DNA from 4 places in the Brucella oryzae genome. Region 3 is predicted to be linked to each of the others. Evidence: riboswitches for the same ligand, from Rfam matches in the RefSeq annotation. Region 3 holds a riboswitch; each other region holds the start of a gene.

Region 1 (7,227 bases), on a different contig from region 3:
CGTCAGCTGCTTTTCCTGCGGTTTCAGCGTCTCCCATGACTGAATGTCATTGGAAAGCGGCACTTTTTCCGGCAGCCAGAAATTGCCGGTCAGACGGTTCCAGACCTCAAGGTCTTTCTCATCTTCGATCCGGTTCCAGTTGATCGCGCGCACGGCTGCAGGCTTCGTGTTCTTGGTCTTCACTTGAATATTCATGGTCATCACCAGTGGTCAGAGGGCGCAGGAAACGCAGCCCTGCACTTCCGTGCCGGAGAGCGCCATCTGGCGCAGGCGGATGTAATAGATAGTCTTGATGCCCTTCTTCCACGCGTAGATCTGCGCGCGGTTGATGTCGCGGGTGGTTGCCGTATCGCGGAAGAACAATGTCAGAGACAGACCCTGATCGACGTGCTGCGTCGCCGCCGCATAAGTATCGATGATCTTCTCCGGCCCGATCTCATAGGCATCCTGATAATAATCGAGATTGTCATTGGTCATGAAGGCTGCCGGATAGTAGACGCGACCGATCTTGCCCTCCTTGCGGATTTCAATCTTCGACACGATCGGATGAATCGAGGATGTTGAATGATTGATGTAGGAGATGGAGCCCGTCGGCGGCACGGCCTGAAGGTTCTGGTTATAAAGTCCGCCCTCCATCACCGCGTTTTTCAGGTCGCGCCAGTCGTCTTGCGACGGGATCGCAATGCCAGCCTTTTCGAAGATTTCGCGAACCTTTTCGGTCGCCGGTTCCCAAAGCTGATCGGTATATTTATCGAAATATTCGCCCGACGCATATCTGGATTTCTCGAACCCCTTGAACGATTTCCCCGTTTCCATCGCAATCCGGTTCGATGCGCGGATTGCGTGATAGGTCACCGTATAAAAATAGATATTCGTGAAATCGACGCCTTCCTCCGAGCCGTAGTAAATCCGCTCGCGGGCGAGATAACCATGCAGGTTCATCTGGCCGAGACCGATGGCATGGCTTTCATCATTCCCTCGGGCGACCGACGGCACGGAACCTATATGGCTCATATCGGAAACTGCAGTCAGAGCGCGGATGGAGGTCTCGATGGTCTTGCCGAAATCGGGCGAGTCCATTGCTGCTGCAATGTTGAGCGAACCCAGATTGCACGAAATATCCTTGCCGAGATGATCATAGGAAAGGTCTTCGCCGAAGATGCTCGCCTCACTCACCTGGAGGATTTCCGAACAGAGATTGCTCATGGTGATGCGTCCGTCGATCGGATTGGCGCGATTCACCGTGTCCTCGAACATGATATAGGGATAACCGGATTCGAACTGGATTTCCGCCAGCACCTGAAAGAACTCGCGCGCATTGATCTTCTTCTTGGTAATACGCGCCTCATCGACCATTTCCCGATATTTTTCGGTGACCGAAATCTCGGTCAGCGGTACGCCGTAAACCCGCTCCACATCATAGGGCGAGAAGAGGTACATATCCTCGTTATTCTTCGCGAGTTCGAAGGTAATGTCCGGAATGACCACACCAAGCGACAAGGTTTTGATACGGATTTTCTCGTCGGCGTTTTCCCGCTTCGTGTCGAGAAAACGCATGATATCCGGGTGGTGTGCGTGCAGATAGACAGCGCCAGCGCCTTGCCGCGCGCCGAGCTGATTGGCGTAGGAAAAGGAATCCTCAAGAAGCTTCATCACCGGAATGATGCCGGATGACTGATTCTGGATCTGCTTGATAGGGGCGCCCGCCTCGCGAATATTGGTAAGGCTCAAGGCCACCCCGCCACCCCGTTTCGACAATTGCAGAGCCGAATTGATGGAGCGGCCGATGGACTCCATATTGTCCTCGACACGCAGCAGAAAACACGAGACGAGCTCGCCGCGCTGTTTCTTTCCCGCATTGAGGAATGTAGGCGTCGCAGGCTGGTAGCGGCCTGAAATGATCTCTTCCATCAGATCGTGCGCAAGCTGCTCATTGCCGCGTGCCAGCGCCAGCGCCACCATGCAGACGCGGTCTTCATAGCGCTCCAGATAGCGCTTTCCGTCGAAGGTTTTCAGCGTATAGCTGGTGTAATATTTGAATGCGCCGAGAAAGGTCGGAAACCGGAATTTCTTCGCATAGGCTTCGTCGAAAAGATCGCGCACGAAATTGAAGGAATACTGGTCCAGCACGTCCTGTTCGTAATAACCTTCCGTCACCAGATAATCGAGCTTTTCCCGCAAGTTATGGAAAAAGACGGTGTTCTGGTTCACGTGCTGGAGGAAATATTGCCGCGCAGCCTGCCGGTCGCGATCAAGCTGGATTTTCCCCTCGTCATCATAGAGGTTCAGCATCGCGTTAAGCGCGTGATAATCCATCCCGTCCGAGGATTTTGACGGTGTGCTGCTGTTGGTAGTTGTCGCTAGAGGCGCATCCTGCACCGCTGGCCATGCCTCGCGCTCCCGGATCAGGGTCGTGTCTGCCGTGTCCAAAATCGTTCCATCCCGTTTTTGACATTGCCAATGTCCTCATCGGTTCCCAGAAGCTCGAAGCGGTAGAGATAGGGAACCTGACATTTGGCGGAGATAATGTTGCCGGCGATACAGAAAGCCTCGCCGAAATTGCTGTTTCCCGCGGCAATCACGCCGCGGATGAAAGAGCGGTTGCTCTCGTCGTTGAGGAAGCGGATCACAGGCTTGGGGACAGCGCCCTTGGAGCCGCCGCCACCATATGTGGGCGTCACGAGCACGAACGGCTCACGCACCTGCAATCCGCCTGAACCGTCCATCGGGATACGGTTCGACCGCATTCCAAGCCGCTCGACAAACCGATGCGTATTCTCCGATCGGCTGGAAAAATAGACGATCAGGCTCATGTGACCGCAGCCCTCAGGCGAGCGCGCTGATCATATCGGGCCGGAAGCCCGCCCAATGGGATTCACCCGCGACCACCACCGGCACCTGGCGATAACCCATGCCCTGAACGAGATGGAAAGCATCGGCATCGGCGGAAATATCGATGACTTCATATTCGATACCCTGGCGGTCGAGGGCGCGGGTGGTGGCCGTGCATTGGACGCAGGCGGGCTTGCTGTAAACGGTAACGTTCATTTTTTTCTCGCTGGTTGGGAGGACGCAAAGAGCCGTTCGCGCATCGCAAAATGCGCGTTGAAAGACACAAGACAGGGGATCGGCCAGCCGCAAATAAGCAGCCTGACCGCACAAACTATGCCGCGAAGGGAGGACCGGAACCGAAACTGAATAGACTGAACATGGACTTCACCCCGAAGTTATGAGCATTTCCAGCAAAAGTGCGAAGCGGCTTTGCTTAAGGTAATGCGTAAAAACAAAGCGGAAGTTCGGGGCAGCAATCGGCAAGGCAATAGTTTGCCACACATAATTGCGCGCCAACCGGACACCCCGCCCGTGGACGTACTCGTTCAAGGCAGGTCTCCTGGCTCACGGATCAACGTTCTGTCCGCCTTCCCAGCCAAAGCCAGTGACATGATGAACAGAACTCTCCGCTTACAGTTGCGGGGGCAGCTCCGGCATTGCCGCATCCATCATGGATGAAACGCACCGAATTCCCGTCTTAGCTTTCGATCCAACGAATCGAAAGAACCTAGAACACTATATATAGTAGCTGAAGTAAAAATCCCGTCAACGGGTAGTTGGCGGCAAAACGTAAAATGAGCGGGCCATTCTGGCAGCCCTGTGAATAGCAGGGATTATCGCTGTTTATCTTGCGGGTTTGATCGGTTTCGGTCTGAACTCCGATTTAATCGCCTTGAGCGCCATGCGGTCTACCAGCGTTGGGGCGATAAGTTTCAACCACCGCCCGAATCGCATCTGGCGCGTCATCAACACTTCACGCTTGCGCGCCTCCACGCCATCCAGCATCAACCGCACAGCTTCCTCGACGGGCATCATGTCATCTTCCCGCACACCGCTCGTTCCAAGAGCGGCACCGCTTGCACCATAACCGACTTTGCGAATGTCGGTTTTGACGACACCCGGATAGACGATTGTCACGGAAATACCGCTGGGGGTCAGTTCCGCGCGAAGCGCCTCGCAGAAGCCTGAGAGGGCGAACTTCGTTCCGCTATAGGCGGTGCGCCCCGGCACACCGATCAACCCGGCAACAGAAGAAACAGCAACGATCCGCCCCTTGCTGGCGGCAAGATGCGGAAGTGCAGCATGAATAGGCCAGACACTGCCCCAATAGTTCAACTCCATCAGGTCATGCATCCAATCGAGATCATCCGGCTTGATCTCGGCAAAATTGGCATGGGCCGACATGCCCGCATTCACAATCAGCGTATCGATGCGACCATAGGCGGAAACCGCCTTGTCGATCAGGGCGATGCAGGCAGCGCGATCCTTTACGTCGGTGGGTATCACAAGGGCCGAGCTGCCCAGTTGCCGCAATTCGGCGGCCAGATTTTCCAGATTTTCCACATTACGCGCAGCGAGCACAAGAGCAGCATTGGCGCGGTCACGCCGGGCAATCTGCCGTGCAGTTTCTGCACCTATTCCTTCCGATGCTCCCGTTATGATCGTCACATCCATGCGAGGCCCTCCCTGCCTGTCGATCCGATGACAGGCAAGGTACAGGCAGGGCAATCCGCGCGTCTAGTGATTTAGATCTTGCGCGATAGAATGGCGGCGATAGCGAGACCGCCGATCAGCGATATGTGTTCCAGTGCCACCGTCATATCCCGGAACGCCTCTTCTCCTTCTTTCGCCCAGAACGGATGAGCGATGGGAATAGTAAAAATCGTAAAGACAGCAAGAGCACCACAAGCCAGCCAGGCGCCACGGTTGAGGATGATCATCAACGACCCGCCGATTTGCAGAAGCAGGGTGGCAGTGTTGAACAGCCAGCCAGGATAAAGTCCAAGACCTTCCATCTCTGCGGCATTGGCACCGAAATCGAAGAGCTTGGCCAGACCGCTAGACCAGAAAACGAAGGTGAGGACGATCCGCGCCAGCAAAAGACTGGCGCGGGACTCGAGAATATCAGCAATGAGACGCGGCATCGATCAGTCCTTTCCACCGGTAATCCGGATGACCTTGAATGCCACGGCAACCGCGATTGCTGGCGCGAGCGCGAAAATCACCGAAAGCCAGAGCGAGGCATTTGCCGCCCCCTCCACGCCGCCGGGCACGGCAATACCCGCAAAATTAGCTACCATGCCCGCGCAAGCCGTTCCGAAGGCGATAGCGAAGAGCTGCACGGTCGTCATTCCACCCGCCGCAAGATCCTGCTCGGTCGATGGAGCGCTCTGATAGACGCGCGTGACAAGGCTTGGCCAGGCAAGGCCGATCCCAAAACCGATCAGGATGAGCCCAAGGCAAACGGGCGCGAGCAGCGACCAGTTACCATTACCATGGATCGGAAGAAACACGGCGAGCAGGACGAGACCGGCAAGCGCGAGAATAGGCCCTGCTACGACAAGCTTGTCGCCACCTTTCTCCTGCCATTTGGAACTCAGGAAGGAAGCGATAGTCCAGCCGATAGCCATCAGTGCCGCCAGATAACCCGCCCATAGCGGAGACTGGCCGTGAAGGTGCTGAAGCAGATAAGGCACGTAGATTTCAGGCTGCATACTGAGCATCAAAAGCGCGATCGTAAGGTAGAGCACCCCCAGCGGGGTCGACAGACTGAATGAACGGCGCGGCAGGAGACGTGCCTTGGCGTCGCGATCAACGACTGCGATGATGGCGATCATGAATATCGCAGCGCCCAGGCCAACGATCTTCCATAGCGTCTCCTGAGACAGGCTGCCGGCCGAGACGGCAAGGACCGCGCCCGTCAGCAGGATAAGCTGAAGAACCGGAATGGAAACGCGTTCATTCTTGTCCCAGCTCGAGCGCGGCAAGGTCGCAAACGCGACCACGGCGAAAAGACCCGCAACAGGCAGCAAGGACCAGAAGGCAGCACGCCATGCGCCATATTCGGCAAAGATGCCGCCTATTGCTGGCCCGATCAGCGTTGCCACGCCGAACATTGCGGAAATGAGGCCTATCGCCCGCCCCCACAGACGTTCGGGCAGCACGACACGGGTAAGACCATAAGCAAGCGCGTAGAGGAACCCACCGCCAAGCCCCTGCACACTCCGCCCCGCCAACATGACCGGCATGTTGATGGCAAGGGATGAAATCAGTGTACCGGCTGCGAACAATAGGGTCGCGACCACATAAGCGCCCCGGGGGCCAGCGCTTTTCAGGAGCCGTGCAGTGAGCGCGGCACCCAAGATAGAGGCAACAACAAACAACGTCGTGGCCCAGGCATAAAAGTCCATGCCGCCAATATCCTGCACCACACTCGGCATGACTGTGGTGGCAATATACATGTTCACGGCATGAAGCGTGACGCCGCCCGCCAAAGCCAAGGCATAAAGGCCATTTTTGCCGCTTAGAAGCTCACCCCAACCCGCAGGCTTATGTTCTGCATTCCCCGCCGGAATTGTCTCTTCGATCGAACTTTGCACTGTCGGCCTCCATGAACTGAATTGTTGCCGACCGGTTTATAGGACCTCAACCTTGATTGAGGTCAATAGGCTATTTCCATTGCAAACACCGAGTTCTGGACGATCCGAAATTCGGCCCAAATCCACGGAAAAACCGCCACGGCGAACGAGCGCAATGGCGGTCGGGAGGGTTCGGTTCGGACGCTGGGAAGTCAGATCGGATTGTCCGTCTTGACCATCAACCTTCTGGGACCGGCACCCTGTTGGCCAAGGACGTCATCGGGATTACGCAGTGGGCATTCGGAAAGCGAGAGACAACCGCAACCGATACAGCTCGTTATCTGATCGCGAAGCTGCATCAGACTGTCGATACGTTCCTGAAGCATATCTTTCCAGGCTTCCGAAAAGCCTTTCCAGTCCTCTGCCGTCGGGACGTGGTCGTGCGGAAGATCCGCCAGGGCTTCACGAATGATCGCCAGAGGGATGCCTGCGCGTTGCGCGATCTTGATGATAGCGATGCGGCGCAACACAGCACGGTGATAGCGACGCTGATTTCCCTCTGTACGCCACCCCTCAATCAGGCCCTTGGTTTCATAGAAATGGACTGTCGAAACAGCCACGCCAGCACGCCGCGAAACGTCACCAACGGTGAGACTTTTCTTGAGACCGGATTGTTCCATATCGTCTAACTCAATCATGCCGATTGTGTAGGCTGCTACCCCACAACAACGCAAGACATCTCATAAATCCATGTCATGTCTCAGCGCGCGATAGTTGCGACGCGCCCACAACAATGGACGTGAGTGCAAAGGCAGAT
Region 2 (7,227 bases), on a different contig from region 3:
GGCTGGCATGCAAATGCCGATCTTCTAAGTCGTGTGAGCGCTCCCCATCTTTCAGGTGCGGACCAATGAAGTGTCCGTGATGGAGAGAAAAATGTTTACCCGCTTCAATAATCGTTTCGGTCGTGCATTCGCGCAATTCGGCAGCGCCGTTCGTGCTTCTGCTGCTGTACGCGCTGGTCAGAAGCCTACTGCCCAGGACCTTGAGACGCTTGGCATCGACGTTGACCAGTTCCGTCGTATTCAGGGTTGAGCAATTAAGTAAGCGTACGTGTATCTGAGTAAAAAGCCCCGGATTTCCGGGGCTTTTGTTTTTAGTCTTCGTCTGTCGCCATCTGGCTCAGCAGTTCGCCTTTGCCGCGCTGGCGCATGATCATGGGGACGATGACTGCGGCAATCGCCAGTGCGATCAGCACAATCGATACCCAGGAATGCACCAGAGTCATCGGGTTTCCCTGGCTGATCTGCAAGGCCTGACGCAGGCTTTTTTCGGCCATCGGTCCGAGGATCAGGCCCACGACAACCGGCGCGATGGGGTATGAGAAGCGCCGCAGCACATAGCCCAGCACACCGAATGCCAGAAGCAGGCCAAGCTCGAATGAAACCGGCAGGCCGAACAGCATCGAGGTGGAGGCATTCGCGCCGATTGTTCCAAGCGTTGCGAAAACCAGAATGCCTGCATAGAGCCAGTGGCGCGGGATGGTGAGCATCTTCACCCACAGGCCGATCAGCGGCAGGTTGAGAACCAGCAGCATCAGATTGGCAACAAGAAGGCTCGCCACCAGACCCCAGACCAGCGTGGCATTGGTCACGAACAGGAGAGGGCCGGGCTGTAGGCCGAACTGCTGGAAACCGGCGAGCATGATTGCAGCTGTCGCGGTGGTGGGCAGACCGAGCGTCAGAAGCGGGACGAGAGTTCCGGCGGCGGAAGCATTGTTGGCCGCCTCCGGCCCCGCAACGCCTTCGATAGCGCCTTTGCCGAATTCTTCCGGATGTTTCGAAAACTGCCGTTCCGCCGAATAGGAAAGGAAGCTCGACACATCCGCGCCGCCCGCCGGCATCGCTCCGATCGGAAAGCCGATGGCGGTGCCGCGCAGCCACGGCATCCACGAGCGCTTCCAGTCGTTCCTGGTCATCCAGACGGAACCCTTGACAGCGATGACTTCATCTTCTGGCCGAAGCTTCTTCGACACGACCGCAAGGGTTTCACCGATGGCGAACAGCGCCACTGCCAATGTGGTGACATTGATGCCATCGAGCAGGTTGGGCGTTCCCATGACAAGGCGTGCCTGTCCGGTCAGCTGATCAATGCCGATCAGGCCGAGCGCCAGTCCGATGAACAAGGATGTCAGGCCGCGTAATGTGGAATCGCCGAATGCAGCCGAGACCGTCATGAAGGCGAGAAGCATGAGCGCAAAATATTCGGACGGTCCGAAGGACAGGGCGAATTTCACGACCCATGGTGCGACGAAGGCAAGCGCCAGAGTGGCGATCAGGCCCGCAATGAACGAGCCGATGGCTGCTGTTGCAAGCGCTGGCCCGCCACGTCCGGCGCGTGCCATCTTGTTGCCCTCCAATGCGGTGACGATGGAGGCGCTTTCGCCCGGCGTATTCAGGAGGATCGATGTGGTCGAGCCGCCATACATGCCGCCGTAATAGATGCCCGCAAACATGATGAGGGAGCCGGAGGGGTCGAGCTTGTAGGTAACGGGCAGAAGGAGCGCGACGGTCAGCGCCGGGCCGATGCCAGGTAGCACACCAACGGCTGTGCCGAGCGTGACGCCGATTAACGCATACAGAAGATTCGATGGTTCAAGCGCCACCAGAAGCCCGTTGGCGAGAAGTGCGACAGTATCCATAATGGCATTTAGCCTTTAAAGCATTTCCAGCAAAAATGCGAAGCGGTTTTGCGTAGGATAATGCGACAAAACAAGGACTTAGGGCATTTCCAATGTTTCAGGGAATGCTCTAAACGAATTGTTCGAGCCAGCCGGACGGCAGCGATAGCTGCAGGCCGCGCGCAAAGATGAACCAGATCACGAAGGCGAAGACGATGCCGACGGGAACGCTGATCCAGAACTTGCGATAGCCGAAGCCACGGGCGGTTGCTGCGAAAAGCAGGCCGGTGGATAAGGAAAAGCCGACAGTCTTCATCGTCAGCATCTGGATGGCCAGACCGCCGATGATCCATGCCATCGGAGCAATTTCCTGATGCTCGCGCTCGGGAAAATCACCGCGAAGCGCCTCGAATACGGTCCATATGGCGAGGCCGAACAATCCGGCGGCAACGACATAAGGAACGGTTTTGGGCCCGACCGGCGAATAACTCGTCACGTCGTTGCCGTAGGTTGTCGACCATGCAATGGCAATGGCGACGGCTGCAAGAACGAGAGCGATGACAAGGGCGGCGAAATCTGGCGCCGCCCCTTCCGGGCGGCGCTTTTCCTGCGGTTCTGTTCCGGTCATTTGACGAGGCCGATTTCCTTGAGGATGGTCTCAGTCGCGGCGACGTCCTTGGCCAGCTGCTCCTTGAATGCCGGACCGGCGAGATAAGTATCCGCCCAGCCCTTGTCTTTCAGAGCCTTCTGCCAGGATTCGGACTTCACCATTTTCTCGATATCGGCATTGATGGCAGCTTCCTGTTCGGCAGTGATGCCGGGAGCCGCACCCACCATGCGCCAGTTCTGGATCGAAACATCTACGCCGCCTTCCTTGAAGGTCGGTGCGTCGATGCCTTCCACGCGCTCGTCGCTCGAAATGCCGATGATACGCAGCGTACCGGCCTTGATCTGGGCTTCGAATTCGCCGTAGCCGGAAATGCCAACAGTCACCTGATTGCCGAGAATGGCCGCCAGTGCTTCGCCGCCGCCGGAGAAAGCGATGTAGTTGACCTTTGTCGGGTCGACGCCTGCCGCCTTGGCAAAGAGGCCGGCGGTGATGTGGTCGGTGCCGCCCGCAGAACCGCCGCCCCACGAAACGGAGCCCGGATCAGCCTTCAGCTTTGCGGCAAGATCGCCAAGATTCTGGATGTCGGAAGATGCCGGTACGACGATGGCTTCATACTCGCCGGTGAGGCGTGCAATCGGCGTGATGGCATCGAGTGTCACCGGCGACTTGTTGGTCAAGATAGCGCCGACCATGACATAGCCGCCAACGATGAGCTGGCTCGGGTCGCCCTTGTTCTGGTTCACGAACTGCGCGAGGCCGATGGTGCCGCCAGCGCCCGGAACGTTGATGACCTGAACGCTGCCGGAAATCTTTTCGTCCTGAAGCGCGCTCTGCATTGTGCGCGCCGTCTGGTCCCAGCCGCCGCCAGGTGCTGCAGGCGCCAGCACTTTGTAGTCTTCTGCAGAAGCAGAGCCTGCCATCGCCAACGCCGCCACCGACGTCAGGGCCAGAATAAATCTACGCATATGTCCTCCCAGATAGAATGTATGCCGCCTTCCGGCGGACCTCCCCAAAGTCCCGCTCCTCTAGCGGGAGTTGTCTACATGGATATTGCCCAAAACAAATTCAATAGGCCAGCGTAAGCGACAATAGTTTGGCTGCAATTTAAGTAACTAGCTTTCGAAACAATTGAAAACTGCGCGCTGGAAATAGCCGTCGAGACCTGCTTGACGGTGACAACGGGCTAACGTAATAGTGTAACGACGGTTCCCCGACCGAGAGTGAAGGGGATTAATAGGGAACACGGTGAGGACGACCCGAAAAGGGGCCAAGACCGTGGCTGCCCCCGCAACTGTAAGCGGATTGCCGTTCATCCTCGTGACGTTCAAAGCGTCATGCCACTGTGCCGGAGAAGCGCGGGAAGGCAGATGAACAGCAGATATTCGTGAGCCAGGAGACCTGCCGTCTAGTGTTGTCCATTGTCACGGGCGGGGATGCCCGGAGCAGGAGCCGGTTATGACAGATTTCCGCGTCGCAGGACGCTTCCTCCCATCGTCATCGCATGATTTCGGTATGATCCCGGATATGCCTGTTCGTCTTCCGCGCCGGATTTTATCCGCCGCCTGACAGGGCGTCTTTCTCTCATCATTTCGGGGACTTTCATGAATATTCTCGGCAAGATGCCGTTTCGCGCCGCCTTTTGCGCGGCTGCATTTTTTCTCGCAGGCGGATTGGCCGCCCAGGCGGCGGAAACGCAATATCCGCTGACGCTGAAGAATTGCGGTCGGGAGGTAACCTTCAACCATGCACCCACCCGCGCCGTTGCAGTCGGACAAAGCAGCGCAGAAATTCTTTACAGCCTCGGCCTTGGCGACAAGGTTGTCGGCACGGCGGTGTGGTTCGGGCCTGTTCTCAAAGGCTTTGAAGAGGTAAATTCCAAGGTAAAGCGGCTCGCCGATAACGATCCGAGCTTCGAAAGCGTTCTGGCACAGAAGCCGGATATCGTGACGGCGGATTTCCAGTGGCATGTCGGCCCGGCGGGTATCGTGGCAAAGCCTGAACAGTTCGAGGAGCTGGGCATCCCGGCCTATACCTCGCCATCCGATTGCGTTGGCAAGGACAATTCCGGCGGCGGCGACGGCGTTCGTACAGCAGCGTTCAAGATGGGTATCGTCTATCAGGAAATCACCGAACTGGCGGAAATCTTCAATGTGCAGGACCGGGGCGAAAAACTCGTCGCCGATCTGAAGGCGCGCGAAGCGGCTGCGCGCGAAAAGGTTGGGTCTGCTGGCGGTAAGCTTTCCGCCGTTGTCTGGTTCTCCAGCACGCAGGTCGATGCCGATCCCTATGTTGCAGGCAAGTTCGGCGCGCCCGCCTATATTCTTTCGGTGCTTGGCATCAAGAATGTGATCGACAGCGAGGAAGAATGGCCGACGGTCGGATGGGAAACGATTGCAAAATCGAACCCTTCGATGATCGTGGCTGCGAAACTGGATCGCCGTCGCTATCCGGCTGACGACATTGCCGTCAAGCACCAGTTCCTCGAGAACGATCCGGTCACGAAGCTGATGCCTGCGGTCAAGGACAAGTATGTCTTCGACATGGATGCACAGTCGATGAGCACGTCGCTTCGCGTGATCGAAGGCATCGAAACGCTAGCTGCCGACATTGCCGCCTCGGGCCTGAACAAGTGACGGTTCGGGCGGCGACAACAGGCTTCAAACAGAAGGGAAGGGCACGCTCCGGCGTGTTCTTCCTGGCCTTTTCGCTTGTCCTGCTTCTTCTTGCCCTTTGGCTCGGAGCGGCGATAGGCGAAACGGCAATACCGCTTGATGTGGTCGCGAAGACCGTGGCCAATCGGGTGTGGAATGCCGGGTATCCGCTCGAACCCATCGATGAAGGGATCGTCTGGAGCTATCGCCTCAGCCGTGCGGTTATCGCGGCATGTTGTGGCGCGTCGCTCGCAATATCCGGTGTTATTCTGCAGTCGCTGCTTCGGAATTCGCTCGCTGATCCGTATATTCTGGGCATCTCCGCTGGTGCTTCGACAGGCGCTGTCGGCGTTGCTATTCTCGGCATAGGCGCTGGCGTGCTGACGCTTTCGCTGGGTGCGTTCATTGGCGCTATTGTTGCTTTCGGCCTCGTCTCCCTTCTGGCGTTGCGAGCGGGGCGCGGCAGCAGCGCGATCATCCTCGCAGGCATTGCGGGTTCACAGCTTTTCAATGCGCTAACGTCATTCATCGTCACAAAGGCTGCAAATGCCGAGCAGGCGCGCGGCATCATGTTCTGGCTTTTGGGTAATCTTTCCGGCGTGCGCTGGCCCGACGTCACACTTGCTCTGCCTGCCTGCCTGATTGGTCTGGCCATCTGCCTGTGGCATGCACGTGCGCTTGATGCCTTTACCTTCGGAACCGAATCCGCTGCTTCGCTCGGCATACCGGTGCGTCGCGTCTATGCGGTGCTGATTGGTGTCAGCGCCATGATGACGGCGGTCATGGTTTCCATCGTCGGCTCTGTCGGCTTTATCGGTCTCGTCATTCCCCATGCGGCGCGCATGGTGGTCGGGGTCAGACACGGCAGGCTGTTGCCTGCGGCAGCACTCATGGGCGCGATCTTCATGATCGTCGCCGATATTCTGTCGCGTATCATCATTCCGGGGCAGGTTCTGCCGATCGGTGTCATCACGGCCTTGTTCGGTGCACCGGCATTCGCCCTGTTGCTTGGACAAAGGAGGGCGTCGTCATGATTCTCTCAGCACGCGATGTCGGCTGGTCGGCAGGCAATGTCGAAATTTTGCGCAATGTTTCGCTGGACGTGGCGGAAGGTGAGTTTCTTGGCATCATCGGGCCGAACGGATCGGGAAAGACCAGTTTTCTCTCGCTGCTGTCCGGCGTTCGCAGGTGCCATGTCGGCGAAATCAGCCTGTGCGGCGCGCCCATCGACAGTTTCAGCCGCCGCGAGATAGCCCGGAAAATGGCACTGGTCGAGCAGCAGGCGGGTACGACAGAACGCATTACGGCACGTCAGGCCGTCGAACTCGGGCGGACACCCTATCTAGGTGCGTTGTCGCCGTGGTCAACGGAGGATGATGCCGTCGTTGACCAGGCGCTGGTCAATGTCGATATGGCTCATCTGGCAGACCGCTGCTGGCATACGCTTTCCGGCGGTGAACGGCAGCGTCTGCATATAGCCCGTGCCCTGGCGCAGGAACCGCAGATTTTGCTTCTGGACGAGCCAACCAATCATCTCGATATCGGACACCAGATCGGATTGCTCGATCTTGTCAGCCGCCAGAAGTTGACAGTCGTGGCTGCGTTGCATGACCTGAACCATGCCGCAATGTTCTGCGACCGCATTGCGGTGATGGATAAGGGGAACCTCGTTGCGCTCGGTACGCCACGCGATGTCTTGCGCGCAGAGCGTATTAACGAGGTTTTTGGTGTCGACGTTGATGTCGAATATCAGGGCATTGGCGGTTGTCACATCCGTTATCGTGCGCCGAGCCGCCGTTCTCTGGAACTCAGACATTCTGCATGATCGCTTATACGTAAGTCTCTGTCATGTTTGATTCAGTTCTTCTAATAAGCGGGAAATAAATGGGATTATACATTAGATATCTCTAATGTAGTTACTATGAAATCTTGGGTAACATCATGAAAATATGTCGTTCTTTCAAATTTTACTCACAGTAATTTGAGCCATTTTGTTGACAAACTGTTTCCATTGTGTTGACGATTGGGTTATATAGTCTTAGCGCATCAGGGCAATGTACTCATTTGCAAGGCCGTGGCTTTTCTTGTTGAGTGCAGGCTGATGGATAGAAGAGATCATAGTCTGATTTGT
Region 3 (7,227 bases):
ACCAAGAACATGTTCGCCAATCTCGATTGGTTCAGTGCGGTCTCATATCATCTGCTTGGTGTTCCGACAGCCATGTTCACCCCCCTGTTCGTCATTGCGCGGACCTCGGGCTGGGCCGCCCATGTCATCGAACAACGTGTCGACAACAAGATTATCCGCCCCTCGGCAAACTATGTCGGCCCTGAGAACAAAGCCTTCATTCCTATTGAGCGTCGCGGCACTTCCCGTGTTCCTCAACCACATGCCGCCTAAGGAATTATCATGACTTATCTTGTTGCATCTGATCTCGCTTCAGAACCCGCTGGCATACGTTTCAGAAAACTTCTGGATCAGCGATCTATTCTCCAGCTACCTGGTGCGCATAACGGAATGGCGGCCCTTCAGGCTAAAAAGGCGGGCTTTGTCGGGCTTTACCTCTCTGGAGCTGCCATGACCGCCTCGATGGGAATACCGGACCTCGGCATGATTACAGTGGATGAGGTTTCCTTCTTCATCCGCCAGATCGCACGGGCAAGTGGATTGCCTTTGCTTGTCGATGGTGACACTGGCTATGGTGAAGCGCTCAATGTCATGCATATGGTACGCACGTTCGAAGATGCCGGTGCCGGTGCAGTTCATATAGAAGACCAATTGCTTCCAAAGAAATGCGGCCATCTCAACGATAAAAAACTCGCAGACGCGCATGATATGGCTGCAAAAGTCGCCGCTGCCGCCAAAGCGCGTCGCCATCTGTACCTGATCGCTCGCACCGATGCCGCAGCAAGCGAAGGTATCGACGGCGCTGTGGCGCGCGCCAAGCTCTATTTGGAAGCGGGTGCGGATGCCATCTTCCCGGAAGCGCTGACCAATGCCGATATGTTTCGCGAGTTTGCCCGCCGAATGCCCGGGGTGCCTCTTCTGGCAAATATGACCGAATTCGGAAGAACGCCATTCTTTACGGCATCCGAATTCGAAGAAATGGGATATCGGATGATCATCTGGCCCGTTTCCTCGCTGCGAATCGCCAACAAAGCGCAAGAACGGCTCTACGATACGCTCAAGGTGGAAGGATCGACAAAGTCTGTCCTCGGAGACATGCAAACACGTGCAGAGCTTTATGACACAATCGGTCTTGCAGATTACGAGGCCCTCGACGCCTCCATCGTGAAAACCATTGTGCCGGAACCTGCTTCTGTCTGACAGCACTTGACGGCTTCCCGCAAAAATATACGGGAAGCCGCGAGGGCGTCGACCAGCTCCATAAATTCGCGAACCTGTAGAACGATATTCCCGGTGCTTAGGAGGTCGGTTTACCAAGATCCCCGCCTGCGCAGCCAGCTTAACGCATTTTCGAGGCTACCGAACGGAAATATATGCAACTGCGATATAGTCGGTCGAGCAAGAGTTGCCAGTTCTTTCTCGATCGGCAAAACAAAGGTTTCTGGCGAGTAGCCGGTCGCGAGCGACATGATATTGCCCGCGCTTCTTGTCAGCATCGACAGGGGGTTTCCAACGCCGCAAAGTGTTGCATACCTGATCAGCGTGGCAAACTTAGCCGGGCCTGCCACACCAATATGGACAGGAAGATCGACACCGACTTTTGCTAGGCTTGCCGCCCAAGCTAAGGCACGGGCGGGATCGAAGCAGAATTGCGTCACGATACGCAGACGCGCGCCGGTTCGCTCAGCAAATGCCTGCTTTTGCCTGAGAGCTTCGATCGCCGATACCTCTGTGAAATCCGGACTTCCCTCCGGATGTCCGCAGATAGAAACATCCTTAATGCCAAACCGGTCTATGATTCCGGTTTCAAAAATATCCATTGTGCTTTTATACGGACCTAAAGGCGTGGCGAGACTACCGCCAACCACAAGAACATTGTTCACCCCAGCCAGTTCTGTAAGTTCCTTTATGCGCCTCTCCAAAGCTTCGCGACTTTTGATCCGCCGTGCTGCAACATGAGGCACCGGAATGCAGCCTACCTCTCGTAGGCGCTGCGCGGCGACCAGCATTTCGGCATTCGTTCTTGGCGCTCCAACGTCGGCCAGATAAACAAGCGTGCCTGAGGGCAGCAACGCTCTGAGCTGATCGCTTGTCGGTATTTGCCTGGGCAGAATTTCAATTGAAGCAGGCAGAGGACAAACAGGATGGGACTTTGCGGGATGCATTCAGAAACTCTGGGATTAAGGGAGCCCTCGTATCAGCTGGCTAGCCATTGAGATAGCGACGCATGCAATAGAGCAGTGTTGCCTGTTCCTCGTGTTCACGAATATCGATCACGCGCCCGAAGAAGATGCGATGCGTTGCCTCATCAACCGCATTGGTCAGTTCGCACTCAAAGCTGACAGACGCGTTTTCCAAGACCGGAGTACCCGTCAGACCTTCCCGCCAATTCCCTATCGCAAAACGGTCTTTCGTTGGAAGTCTTCCGCCAAAGTGGTCTGAGATGTCCTCCTGCCCTGGCATAAGCGTGTTGACGCAGAGGTGGCGGGCACGTTCAAAGGCTTGAAAGCAAGAGCTTCCGCGATTGAGACAGACGAGAAGTGTTGCTGGTGTATCGCTAACGCTACAGACTGCTGAAGCTGTAAAGCCGTATCTCTTGCCTTCATATATCGTTGTAACAACGCTGACGGCGGAGCCGAGGCGCGACATGCCATTACGAAACGCAGTTTTATCTACATTTTCGAAGCGGTGGTTCATAACGTTCATGTCGGCCTCATGTCATTCAGCAAGGATTATGCCGAAAGCTCTCTTCTGATGATTTCAGCACCTGCACCCAATGCACTTAATTTGCCGCGTGCTACTTGTCGCGGCAGCGGAGCCATCCCGCAATTGGTGCAGGGATAAAGCTTGTCAGCATCAACAAACTGAAGTGCTTTTCGCAGAGTGTTGGCAACTTCCTCGGGAGTCTCAACGGTTTGGGTCGCAACATCAATAGCCCCGACCATCACCTTCTTGCCTCGGAGAAGTTCAATCAAATCTATCGGAACATGTGAGTTTTGACATTCCAGCGAGATCAGGTCGATGTTGGACTTTTGCAGCTTGGGGAAAGATTCCTCATACTGTCGCCACTCAGAACCAAGTGTCTTTTTCCAATCAGTGTTGGCCTTAATTCCGTATCCATAGCAAATATGAACGGCCGTTTCGCATTTGAGACCTTCGATTGCCTTCTCAAGGGTAGGAACACCCCAATCATTGACATCGTCAAAGAACACATTGAACGCAGGCTCATCGAACTGGATGATATCGACGCCAGCAGCCTCCAGTTCTTTAGCTTCTTCATTGAGTATCTTCGCGAACTCCCACGCCAACTTCTCGCGGCTTTTATAGTGAACATCATAAAGAGTATCGATCATGGTCATTGGACCCGGAAGAGCCCACTTGATCGGCTGAGCAGTTTGTTTACGTAAAAACCTGGCGTCTTCAACAAAAACCGGCTTCGGCCGAGACACAGCGCCAACGACTGTCGGCACACTGGCATCATAACGATTGCGGATTCTGACCGTTTCACGCTTTTCAAAGTCAACACCATCAAGGTGCTCGATAAATGTCGTGACAAAATGCTGACGCGTCTGTTCGCCGTCACTAACGATATCAATGCCCGCCTGCTGCTGATCATATAGTGCCAAACGCAAGGCATCCCGTTTGCCCTCGATCAATTTATCATCTTGCAGCTTCCATGGGGACCAAAGCTTCTCAGGTTCTGCAAGCCAGGAAGGCTTTGGCAAACTGCCAGCGGTCGACGTAGGCAATAGTCTTTTCATGATAGGTAACCTTATCTTTTGGCTCATCAAAGGGTGTAATTGGCAGACCATTGCTCCAGGACGGTCTTATACGGCGTCATGAATTGTTCCTGAGCGAATCGTCCCTGCTCAACGGCCAGTCGGCTTCGCTCTTCGCGATCATAGACAATGCGTGTCAGTGAATAGTCTTCGTGTTTCAGGCTTGGCTGAAAGCAAGCCCCAGCTACCGAATTGGCATTGTAAATCTCGGGCCGATAGATCTTCTGAAAAGTTTCCATCGTGCTGATTGTGCCAATAAGCTCAAGATTGGTATAGTCATCAAGGAGGTTGCCAACAAAATAGAAAGCGAAAGGCGCAACACTGTTTGGCGGCATGAAGAAGCGTACCTGCAATCCCATTTTTTGAAAATATTGATCAGTCAAAGATAATTCGTTTTGCTGATATTCTGCGCCCAGCACCGGATGGTAATTACCAGTCCGGTGATAGGTCTTACTGCTTGAAGCGCTTAAGCAGATAACTGGTGGTTTCCGAAAATGCTCATTGTATGCATTTGAGTTAAGGAAACATTTGAATAGTTTCCCATGCAGATCGCCGAAGTTCTCTGGAACGCTGAACGTGGAGCGTTCCTTGTTATAGTCGGGCAGAACGACGCTAAAGTCGTAATCTCGAACATAAGAAGAGAAGTTGTTCCCAACAATGCCTTCGATGCGTTCATTTGTCTTCCGATCGACGATATTCGTTTTCAGAATTTCAATCAGTGGGAAAGCATCCCTATTGCCTTCCGCATCGATATTGATTTCGACCGAAATGATTTCAAGTTCCACAGAATAACGATCGCCTTCGGATTATCCCAATGCGCCAAAGCGTTGAACCGATTGTCGACCATCCTCAGAGCATTACGGAGGTTCTCTTGGCGATTCTCCCCTCGGGCCAAATTAGCAAAGTTGGTCGTGATACGCGTGGTGTCTGAGGGGTGATAGTTTTCGTCAAAACGAAGGGACTTGAGGCGAAACGTAATGTCGTTATGCCCCGTGATTTCCTGGTAATCGACAAGTGACCCGCCTTTTGCGGCGACTGGAGTTGCGGTTTGAGACATGACTCACCCCAAAAAGTTGGGGGCATGGGTCAGCGAACGCATAGCAATAAAGACCGCTACGCGGCCTTCGCTACGGCACACCGGGACACCCCGCCCGTGGACGTTATTTTGCAAAGGCAGGTCTCCTGGCTCGCGGGTCATAGCTTTCGTCCGTCTTCCCGGGTTAAACCCCAGTGACATTCTGGACATCCGCTCACCGCTTACAGTTGCGGGGGCAGCGCCGGCTTTCCCGAATGAGACGGGGCACCGACTTCCCTCTTAGCCCCGGCATGTCAAAAGCGACAACCGGAGAACCTAAGCATCGTTACTCTTCATGCATCGGGCACATAATGTCAAGAGCACATAAAGAAATGTTTATATCTTTAAGTTATAGACGAAGAAATTGAATTCTTCGCGCCTGCATTTCCCACCCGCCCACCTTACATGCATTATCGGCATTAGGTCGCGCAGGTAGGTAAACTCAGCCAGACAGCATGGCCTAACGATTGAAATTGACAGTCGCTGGCGCTTGTGCTGTTTCTCATAATGATCTAGGTGCCGGAGGAAACTCCAGGTAAAAGGGAATCCGGTCAGGGCCATGTCCAAATCCGGAGCTGCTCCCGCAACTGTAGACGGCGAGCCAACCCGATATGCCACTGGCGCACAGTACGCCGGGAAGAGCGAAGAACCGCAAGTCAGGAAACCTGCCCGGATCGTTCACCTGTTCTGACTGCGGGCAGCGTGTCAGGAGCGGCCTTTCCGTAAGGGTGATACCGTCGCTTCGTACATTGATTGATACGGAGCGTTTGTTCGTTTATCCGGCCGCTATGCCTGCGGCCGGCTTTAAGGTGTGTCGCGATGATGGAAGTTCAAAGCCCCGAATTGACCCTGCCCGGCGACGAGAAGAGAGTGCTCCTGCACTCCTGTTGCGCCCCCTGCTCCGGCGAAGTGATGGAAGCAATGCTGGCCTCCGGCATCGACTATACGATTTTCTTCTACAATCCCAATATCCACCCCGAGCGGGAATATCTACTGCGCAAGGACGAGAATATCCGCTTTGCCGAAAAACACGGCGTTGCGTTCATTGATGCCGATTATGACAAGGACAACTGGTTCGCCCGAGCAAAGGGAATGGAATGGGAACCGGAACGCGGCATTCGTTGTACCATGTGTTTTGACATGCGCTTCGAACGGACCGCCCTTTATGCCCATGAGAACGGTTTTCCGATGATGACTTCGTCGCTCGGCATCTCGCGCTGGAAAAACATGGCGCAGATCAACGATTGCGGCAAACGCGCCGCGGCACCCTACGAGGGCCTGTCCTATTGGGACTATAACTGGCGTAAAGGCGGCGGCTCTGCCCGGATGATCGAGATTTCCAAGCGCGAGGAATTCTACCAGCAAGAATATTGCGACTGCGTTTATTCCTTGCGTGACACGAATATCCACCGCCGCAGTCAGGGACGCGGTCCCATCCAACTCGGCAAACTCTATTACGGCAATAACGAGTCTTCAGCTTAAAGGCCGAAGATTGCCTGTATCGCTTCTTCAACAAAAAGACCAAATGTGTCAGCTATGCCAGAACGTCATGTTCTCCGGCGGCATCCCCGCCGATAGCGTCGAGGGCATTTTCGATCTTTTGGCCAGCACGGTGGGCGAGCGGGTCGCCTTCTGGCCGGACGGCGAGATCAATCCCGAGCGGCGCGGCTGGATCGGCGCTATCAACAACATGGTGCTTGCGGCCTGCTGAAAACGCTGGCCGAAGGCGCGGACCATAAGGCTACGGCCTGACCTGCGACGATCTGTTTCCTTTTGGAGCCGCCTTGGCTCCGAAAGGAAATGACAACACCGCAATCTGGAACCTGTTCAAAATCTGGTCCAACGCACGAATGGAAGCTCAAGCACCCACCACAACGTTCAGAACCGGGATTACCATGCTCTGCCGCGCGGAAGAGCGAAATCATCTTGAGTCAGTGCGAACCGCATAGCATGGGCGAATTTCGGCGAGGTCATGTTCAGCACGATGTTGTTGACCCCGTGATGACAGTTGGTTCTCCAAGGTTGTTTGCGCGCGAACCGTGGTCGGACTATGCAGTCATATGTCAGGCATTTCAGCGCGGCAATCAACAGCTAAGCAGACCTTGCGAGCTGTTGAGGCCGCACAACAGCGCCGAGGCCAAAATGCGACCGTAGCGTGCTCCCTTCGTATTCTTTACGGAACAGACCGCGCTTCTGAAGGACTGGAACGACTTCCTCCGCGAACAATGCAAGCTGGCTGTTGAAGATGGGGGCATCACGTTGAAACCATCAGCGGCTCCGGTTTTGAACCAGTCTTCGATGGTGTCAGCGACCTGTTTTGGCGTTCCTGTTGCAACGAAGTGTCGCCGCGCACCAGCCAATTTCCGAAGCAACTGCCTAAGTGCAGGCTTTCTC
Region 4 (7,227 bases), on a different contig from region 3:
CTGGCAAGCGATTCCATCGATGTAAGCTTCGGCAGCAAGCGTTGGCGCTGTTCGTTGTTGCCGAAAGTGTCGATCATCCATGCGGCCATGTTATGGATAGAGACAAAGGCCGAAAATGCGGGGCACGCGGTCGCCAGCGCTTCAAAAATAAGCACTGCATCCAGCCGCTTGAGTGCTGAGCCACCGACATCTTCATGTACATAGATGCCACCCATGCCGAGCGGACCGGTCTCTTGTAGTACATCGACCGGGAAATGTTTGTCACGATCCCATTGCAATGCATATGGGGCAATGCGATCACTGGCGAAGGCTCGCGCCATATCCTGAATGGCAAGCTGATCTTCATTCAGTTCGAACTGGTTCTGGTCGGCAGCATCCATGGTTTCCTCCCTGTAGCACCGCAGCTCTTCCCCCGGACTAGATCATAACGGTGGAGGGCTGCCAACGCTCCATTGGAATAATGTTGCTCACATTTGTAATAAACTGATGCGCATTTTTGCATAGACGTTCGTCGCGTGCGGTCCCGTTGCCAGCGAGTTCAGTTTAAGCTAGGCAGCAGTTTATGGCACGCGCAATCATGTTTCAGGGAACGGGTTCGGACGTCGGCAAAAGTGTTCTTGTTGCCGGATTATGCCGCGTCGCACGTAACCGTGGTCTCAATGTTCGCCCTTTCAAACCCCAAAACATGTCTAACAACGCGGCGGTTAGCGACGATGGCGGTGAAATCGGCAGAGCTCAGTGGTTGCAGGCACTGGCTTGTGGTGTACCGTCGTCTGTTCATATGAACCCGGTGCTTCTCAAGCCGCAGACTGACATGGGTAGTCAGGTCGTCGTACAGGGGCAGGTGCGGGGCGAAGCGCGTGGGCGCTATTATCAGGAGTTGAAACCGCAGCTCATGGCGGCTGTCATGGAATCCTTTGCCAGGATCAGCCAAGGCGCGGACCTTGTGCTTGTGGAAGGGGCGGGGTCGTCAGCTGAAATCAACCTGCGGGCTGGCGATATCGCCAATATGGGATTTGCCACGCAGGCCGATGTCCCGGTCGTTCTCGTTGGCGATATAGACAGGGGCGGCGTTATCGCTTCTCTCGTCGGCACGCACACTATTCTTTCCCAACAGGACCGCGCCATGGTTCGCGGATTTCTGATCAACAAGTTCCGGGGCGATATCTCGCTTTTTGATGACGGGCTGGCTGCCATTACCCAGTTTACCGGCTGGCGTTCTTTCGGCGTGGTTCCGTGGCTGAAAGCAGTATCGCGACTGCCAGCCGAGGATTCGGTTGTTCTTGAGCGTGCAGTACGCGGAAAAAAGAAGTCACTCGTGGTTGCGGTGCCTATGTTGCCGCGCATCGCCAATTTCGATGATCTTGATCCGCTAAAAACTGAATCGGATGTAGAAGTAGTCATGGTGCCGCCTGGATCGAGTATTCCCGGCGATGCGGGCCTTGTCATTCTGCCGGGAACAAAGTCTACGATAGCCGATATGCAGGCGGTTCGTGACAATGGCTGGGATCTGGAATTGTTTGCCCATGTGAAACGGGGCGGTTATGTGCTTGGTATCTGCGGTGGGTTCCAGATGCTTGGTCGCCACATCAGCGACCCGACCGGTATCGAGGGCCATGTGCGCGATATCGATGGGTTGGCGCTTCTCGATGTTGAAACGTTGATGGAACCTGAAAAAGTTGTCCGCAATGTGCAGGCGACCTCGATTCTCCATAATGTGCCGCTGGACGGATATGAAATTCATATCGGGCGCACGATCGGACAGGATATGGTGAGGCCATTTGCCCGTATTGGCGAGCATGATGATGGAGCGGTATCTCCAGATGGGCGGATCATGGGGACTTATCTTCATGGTGTTTTTAGTGCTGACGAGTTCCGTCGGAGATTTTTGCAGGGGCTTGGTGTGAGCGGTAGCCAGATGAGTTATCGTGCCAGTGTCGAGGCCGCGCTGGATGAACTGTCCGAGGAGCTGGAAGCCTGTCTCGATATCGATGCATTGTTTAATTTGAAATGAGGTAGTCAATCATCGGTCGCGATTGACGCCGATGGGGCGAAAGCCTAGTGTCAAAACCATGCAACAGGTCTTTGCCGGGACGAATCCCGGCGATACCAAAAAGGGAATGCGACGGACGGACCCAATCCGGGCGTCTTTATCGCAGCCGACCCCGCGACTGTAGAGCGGAGAGGGATGAAGCAAGCCGGGCAACCGGTAACCACTGGAAGCATTAAAGGCTTCTGGGAAGGTAGCTTCAATCCCCGCGACCCGTGAGCCAGGAGACCTGCCTGTTGCGTGAAGGCATAGAGCCTGAACCCCATGGGAGGTTTTTCCCTGCTGCCTGCACGGAGGTTGTCATGGCTGCACGTACTCAAGATTCTGTTTCCAGCACACTCGCAATGCCGCTTGCTGCCCGTCTGGGCACAGCTGTCGTTTCTCTGCTTCTCGGCGCGTTCCTGATTTACGGCGTAGGGCTTGCCCATTCCGATACGCTGCACGATTCAGCACACGATACGCGCCATTCTTATGGTTTTCCCTGCCACTGAGCAGCCTAACCTTTTTGAGAATTGAAGTTGAGCAAGGCTCGATGGCGGACGGCCATCGGCGCGAAATTGCTATTGAGGGACAGAAATGTTGATCCGTTATTTGTTGGCGACGCTTGCTGCCGGTCTTTTGGCCGGGCTGTTGATTACTCCAGCCATGTATTTGAAGACAGTACCGTTGATCCTGCAGGCCGAAACCTATGAAGATGCTGGCGGTGGTCACAGCCATGGCGAGGCGGAAGCCACGCCGCATGAACATGGTGCCACTGCCGCAGATGCTGAAGTAGAAGGAGCCGAACTGCCGTTCGGACGGTTGGGCAATACAATCCTTGCGAATCTCGTGGCAGGCGCGGGTTTTGCCTTGCTGCTCGGTGGCGTGGCCTTGCTTCTCGGGCGTCGCATTACGGCGCAGAACGGCATCTATTGGGGTGTTGCTGGCTTTTTTGCAGTCGCCTTTCTGCCCGCGTTGGGATTGTCACCGGAATTGCCGGCAATGCCGGCGGCCGATCTGGCCGAACGTCAGCTATGGTGGATTGCAACCGTGGTGCTGAGCGGTCTGGGGCTCTATCTCATCGTTTTACGCCAGGAAATCTGGGCGAAGATTCTTGGGCTAGTGCTGATTATGGCTCCGCATCTCTATGGTGCACCGCATCCGGAAGATATTTCGTCTCCCATTCCCGCGCTGCTTGCGTCGCAATATGCGGTCGCATCGCTGGCGACCAACCTGTTTATGTGGGCGGTGATCGGCCTCGCGCTCGGCTGGTTCATCCAGCACTATGCGTCGTCCGAGATTGAGGGTTGATGAAAATGGCTTCGCCGGGAAAATCGGTTCTGGTCCTTGGCGGAGCCCGTTCGGGCAAGTCATCCTATGCCGAGAAGATGGTCGTGTCCTCGGGGCTTCAGCCGCTCTATCTGGCAACAGGACGCGCCTTCGACAAGGAAATGGAAAGCCGCATAGCCATTCACCGCGACCGCCGTGGTTCAGAATGGCAGACGGTAGAGGAGCCGCTCGATCTCATTGGCGCACTAACATTGCATGTTGCTGCGGATCGGTTCGTGCTGGTTGATTGTTTGACCCTGTGGCTGACCAATCTGATGATGGCCGAGCGCGATATAGCAACTGAGACGGCAAGTCTTGTCGCTATGCTGCCGGACCTTGCCGGGTCTGTGGTTTTTGTTTCGAACGAAGTTGGACTTGGGATCGTGCCGGAAAATCGCATGGCACGGGAATTTCGCGATCATGCAGGCTTTCTGCACCAGGCAGTGGCCGCGGTTGCGGATGAAGTTTATTTCATGGCGGCAGGGCTGCCGCTCAAGATGAAGGGATAAATCGATGCAGGGACAGAAAATTCCCGCAACAGTCATCACCGGTTTTCTCGGATCGGGCAAAACGACGATGATCCGCAACCTGCTGGAAAACGCTGACGGAAAACGCATCGCGTTGATTATCAATGAGTTCGGTGATCTCGGTGTCGATGGCGGTATTCTGAAAGGTTGCGGTATCGAAGCATGCCGTGAAGAAGATGTGATTGAACTCAATAATGGTTGTATCTGCTGCACCGTTGCCGATGATTTCATCCCGACCATGACCAAGCTTCTGGATCGCGCTGATCGTCCAGATCATATTGTGATCGAGACCTCCGGCCTGGCATTGCCGCAGCCACTCGTCGCCGCATTCAACTGGCCGGAAATCAAGACGCAGGTAACCGTCGACGGTGTGGTAACCGTGATTGATGCGGCAGCCGTTGCCGAAGGTCGTTTTGCCGATGACCACGACAAGGTGGATGCACAGCGCGCAGCGGACGAATCTCTTGACCATGAAAGCCCTTTAGAGGAACTTTTTGAGGATCAGATTCATGCAGCCGATCTGATTGTCCTCAACAAGGCCGATCTGATTGACGCTTCAATGCTCGACGGTGTTAAGGCCGATGTGGCCGAGCGTTCGTCGCGCCGGGTGAATATGGTTCCTGCGAGCTTTGGCAAGCTTGGAGCTGACGTTTTGCTCGGCCTTGGCGTTGGCACTGAAGACGACATCACCAACCGCAAATCCCACCATGAAATCCATCATGCAGATGGACATGAGCACGATCATGACGAGTTCGAGAGCTTCGTGCTCGAAGCGGGCTCTGTGGCCGATCCCAAGCTGTTCACGGAAAAGCTGAAAGCGGTCATTGCGGAACACGATATTCTTCGCCTGAAGGGCTTTGTCGATGTGCCGGGCAAGCCGATGCGTCTGGTCGTGCAGGCAGTCGGCCCACGCATCGAGCATTATTTCGACCGTCCATGGGGCAAGGATGAGGCGCGATCCACGCGACTGGTCGTGATCGGGCTGCACGACATCGATGAAGCAGCCATCGCCAAGGCCGTGAAAGACGCTGTCTGACCAATGCATCTTCTTCTTGCCCAGAAAGGAACAATCAGCGACGGCAATGAAGCCGTCGATCTCGGCCAGACGCCGGGAGAGATATTGTTCCTTTCCGCTGCCGATACCGAACTGGCCAGTTTGGCGTCGGCACACAGACTTGCGCCGGATTTGCCAAGCTTGCGACTGGCCAATTTCTTGAGTCTTACCCATCCCATGTCGGTGGACGCTTATGTGGAGCGTACTGCCAGATATGCGAGCCTCATCGTGGTGCGCATCATTGGTGGCGAGACATACTGGCCTTACGGGTTGGAAGCGCTGCATGCTTGCGCACTCAATCACGGTATCAAGATTGCCGTATTGCCGGGAGACGACAAGCCGGATCACGGGCTGGACCGGTTTTCGACGATCTCTGCGCACGAGCGAAATGAACTCTGGCAGTATCTGATCGAGGGCGGGGCTGCGAATACCGGCGCATTCCTTCACTACTGCGCTGCGCTGATTGCGGGTTCCGAGAAGCCGGAAAGTGCTGCACCTCTGCTCAAGGCTGGTCTGTGGTGGCCGGGAGAGCATGTCTTGTCGCTGGACAGCATCCGCAAGCACTGGAGCGATGCAAACGCACCTGTCGCGGGCATTATTTTTTATCGGGCGCTGGTGCAAAGCGGACAGACGCAGCCCGTCGATGCGCTGATTGCTGCTTTGCAGGCAAAGGGCCTCAATCCGCTTCCGATATTCGTTTCGAGCCTCAAGGATCGATTGTCTGCCGCGGTCGTCGACGGTCTGTTCGAGGATTGTCCGCCGGATATCGTTTTGAATGCCACGGGGTTTGCAATTTCTTCGCCGGGGGCGGAGCGCAAGCCGACTGTACTCGATAAGCGCGGCAATATGGTGTTGCAGGTGATTTTCTCCGGCACGCCGAAGGCAGTTTGGGAAACATCACAGCAGGGCTTGTTGGCGCGCGATCTGGCGATGAATGTCGCTTTGCCCGAAGTGGACGGACGTGTGCTTTCGCGTGCCGTATCCTTCAAGTCTGCAAAACAGTTCGATGCGGCAGTGGAAGCGAATATCGTGACACACGAGCCGCATGAAAACCGCGTGGGCTTTGTGGCGCAACTTGCTGCAAACTGGGTGCGTTTGAAGCGGAAATCACCTGATGAAAGACGTGTTGCGCTTATCCTCGCGAATTATCCGAACCGTGACGGACGGCTTGGAAACGGGGTAGGGCTCGATACGCCAGCCGGAACGGTTGAAGTACTGCACGCTATGGCGAAGGGCGGCTATCCCGTCGCTGACCTGCCCGTGGACGGTGATGCATTGATGCGTGCGTTGACGGCAGGCCCGACCAATGCTGCGCGTGACGGACGTGAGATTCGCGAAACGATTTCACTGAATCAATACAAGGCTTTCTTTGAAAGACTTCCCATTGCGATTCAGAAGGAAATCGAAGGCCGCTGGGGTGCGCCGGAAAATGACCCTTATTTTGCGCAGGAACTTGTCGCTTTCGCATTGCCGTTGATGCGGTTGGGTGAAACCTTCGTAGGCATTCAGCCTGCGCGCGGTTACAACATCGATCCGAAAGAGACTTATCACTCGCCTGATCTGGTGCCGCCGCACGGCTATATTGCTTTCTACGCTTTTCTGCGTGAGGTCGCAGGTATCAATGCCATTGTGCATATGGGCAAGCATGGAAATCTGGAGTGGTTGCCGGGGAAGGCGCTAGCGCTGTCCGAAAACTGCTATCCCGAGGTCGTACTCGGTCCCATGCCGCATATCTATCCGTTCATCGTGAATGATCCGGGCGAAGGCACGCAAGCCAAGCGTCGCGCCAGCGCGGTCATCATCGACCATCTGACGCCGCCGCTCACGCGTGCTGAAAGTTATGGGCCGCTGAAAGACCTTGAAGCGCTGGTGGACGAATATTACGAGGCCTCCGGCGTCGATCCGCGCCGCCTGCTGAGGCTGAAAGGGCAGATACTCGATCTCGTGCGCGATATCGGGCTTGATCGCGATGCGGGTATTCACGACCATGACGATGAAGATATGGCGCTGCAAAAGCTCGACGCCTATCTTTGTGATCTCAAGGAAATGCAGATACGCGACGGGTTGCATATTTTCGGGCTCGCGCCTGAAGGCAGGTTACTGACCGACCTTCTGGTGGCGCTGGCGCGTGTGCCGCGCGGCATTCCGGTTTCGCTTGGCGGCGCGTTGGGCGACCAGAGCCTGCAACGCGCCATTGCCGCCGATGCGGGGCTTGGTGAAAGTTTCGACCCGCTGGACTGCACGATGGCGGCGCCATGGGCAGGCACGAAGCCGGAAATGCTGCTTGC

The links. Region 3 has a riboswitch for cobalamin ahead of JNC70_RS15945 (DUF1852 domain-containing protein). Riboswitches for the same ligand answer to the same signal wherever they lie in the genome.
Region 1: it holds a riboswitch for cobalamin, as region 3 does, so the genes downstream of both, nrdH (glutaredoxin-like protein NrdH) here and JNC70_RS15945 (DUF1852 domain-containing protein) in region 3, are expected to answer to the same signal.
Region 2: it holds a riboswitch for cobalamin, as region 3 does, so the genes downstream of both, JNC70_RS01585 (ABC transporter substrate-binding protein) here and JNC70_RS15945 (DUF1852 domain-containing protein) in region 3, are expected to answer to the same signal.
Region 4: it holds a riboswitch for cobalamin, as region 3 does, so the genes downstream of both, JNC70_RS08600 (CbtB domain-containing protein) here and JNC70_RS15945 (DUF1852 domain-containing protein) in region 3, are expected to answer to the same signal.

Annotation. Positions count from the first base shown of each region.
Region 1 covers NZ_JBHEEO010000003.1:150,989-158,215, reverse strand. The annotation lists gene nrdF (class 1b ribonucleoside-diphosphate reductase subunit beta) at 1-195, opposite strand, end outside; gene nrdE (class 1b ribonucleoside-diphosphate reductase subunit alpha) at 211-2,430, opposite strand; gene nrdI (class Ib ribonucleoside-diphosphate reductase assembly flavoprotein NrdI) at 2,406-2,813, opposite strand; gene nrdH (glutaredoxin-like protein NrdH) at 2,827-3,048, opposite strand; cobalamin riboswitch at 3,365-3,578, opposite strand; gene JNC70_RS04190 (SDR family oxidoreductase) at 3,676-4,506, opposite strand; gene JNC70_RS04185 (DoxX family protein) at 4,578-4,976, opposite strand; gene JNC70_RS04180 (MFS transporter) at 4,980-6,431, opposite strand; gene soxR (redox-sensitive transcriptional activator SoxR) at 6,623-7,090, opposite strand; gene JNC70_RS04170 (flavin reductase family protein) at 7,151-7,227, opposite strand, start outside.
Region 2 covers NZ_JBHEEO010000001.1:342,310-349,536, reverse strand. The annotation lists gene JNC70_RS01605 (hypothetical protein) at 92-250, shown strand; gene JNC70_RS01600 (tripartite tricarboxylate transporter permease) at 312-1,856, opposite strand; gene JNC70_RS01595 (tripartite tricarboxylate transporter TctB family protein) at 1,966-2,463, opposite strand; gene JNC70_RS01590 (Bug family tripartite tricarboxylate transporter substrate binding protein) at 2,460-3,410, opposite strand; cobalamin riboswitch at 3,632-3,865, shown strand; gene JNC70_RS01585 (ABC transporter substrate-binding protein) at 4,047-5,078, shown strand; gene JNC70_RS01580 (FecCD family ABC transporter permease) at 5,075-6,130, shown strand; gene JNC70_RS01575 (ABC transporter ATP-binding protein) at 6,127-6,921, shown strand.
Region 3 covers NZ_JBHEEO010000016.1:15,746-22,972, reverse strand. The annotation lists gene prpC (bifunctional 2-methylcitrate synthase/citrate synthase) at 1-252, shown strand, start outside; gene prpB (methylisocitrate lyase) at 262-1,179, shown strand; gene JNC70_RS15960 (methylenetetrahydrofolate reductase) at 1,290-2,144, opposite strand; gene JNC70_RS15955 (flavin reductase) at 2,185-2,685, opposite strand; gene JNC70_RS15950 (methionine synthase) at 2,712-3,740, opposite strand; partial or broken gene JNC70_RS15945 (DUF1852 domain-containing protein) at 3,767-4,737, opposite strand; cobalamin riboswitch at 4,914-5,128, opposite strand; cobalamin riboswitch at 5,331-5,520, shown strand; gene JNC70_RS15940 (epoxyqueuosine reductase QueH) at 5,653-6,315, shown strand; gene JNC70_RS15935 (hypothetical protein) at 6,359-6,544, shown strand; gene JNC70_RS15930 (hypothetical protein) at 7,088-7,227, opposite strand, start outside.
Region 4 covers NZ_JBHEEO010000006.1:208,932-216,158, forward strand. The annotation lists gene JNC70_RS08590 (isobutyryl-CoA dehydrogenase) at 1-380, opposite strand, end outside; gene JNC70_RS08595 (cobyric acid synthase) at 563-2,014, shown strand; cobalamin riboswitch at 2,063-2,301, shown strand; gene JNC70_RS08600 (CbtB domain-containing protein) at 2,353-2,541, shown strand; gene JNC70_RS08605 (CbtA family protein) at 2,627-3,340, shown strand; gene cobU (bifunctional adenosylcobinamide kinase/adenosylcobinamide-phosphate guanylyltransferase) at 3,346-3,867, shown strand; gene cobW (cobalamin biosynthesis protein CobW) at 3,872-4,921, shown strand; gene cobN (cobaltochelatase subunit CobN) at 4,925-7,227, shown strand, end outside.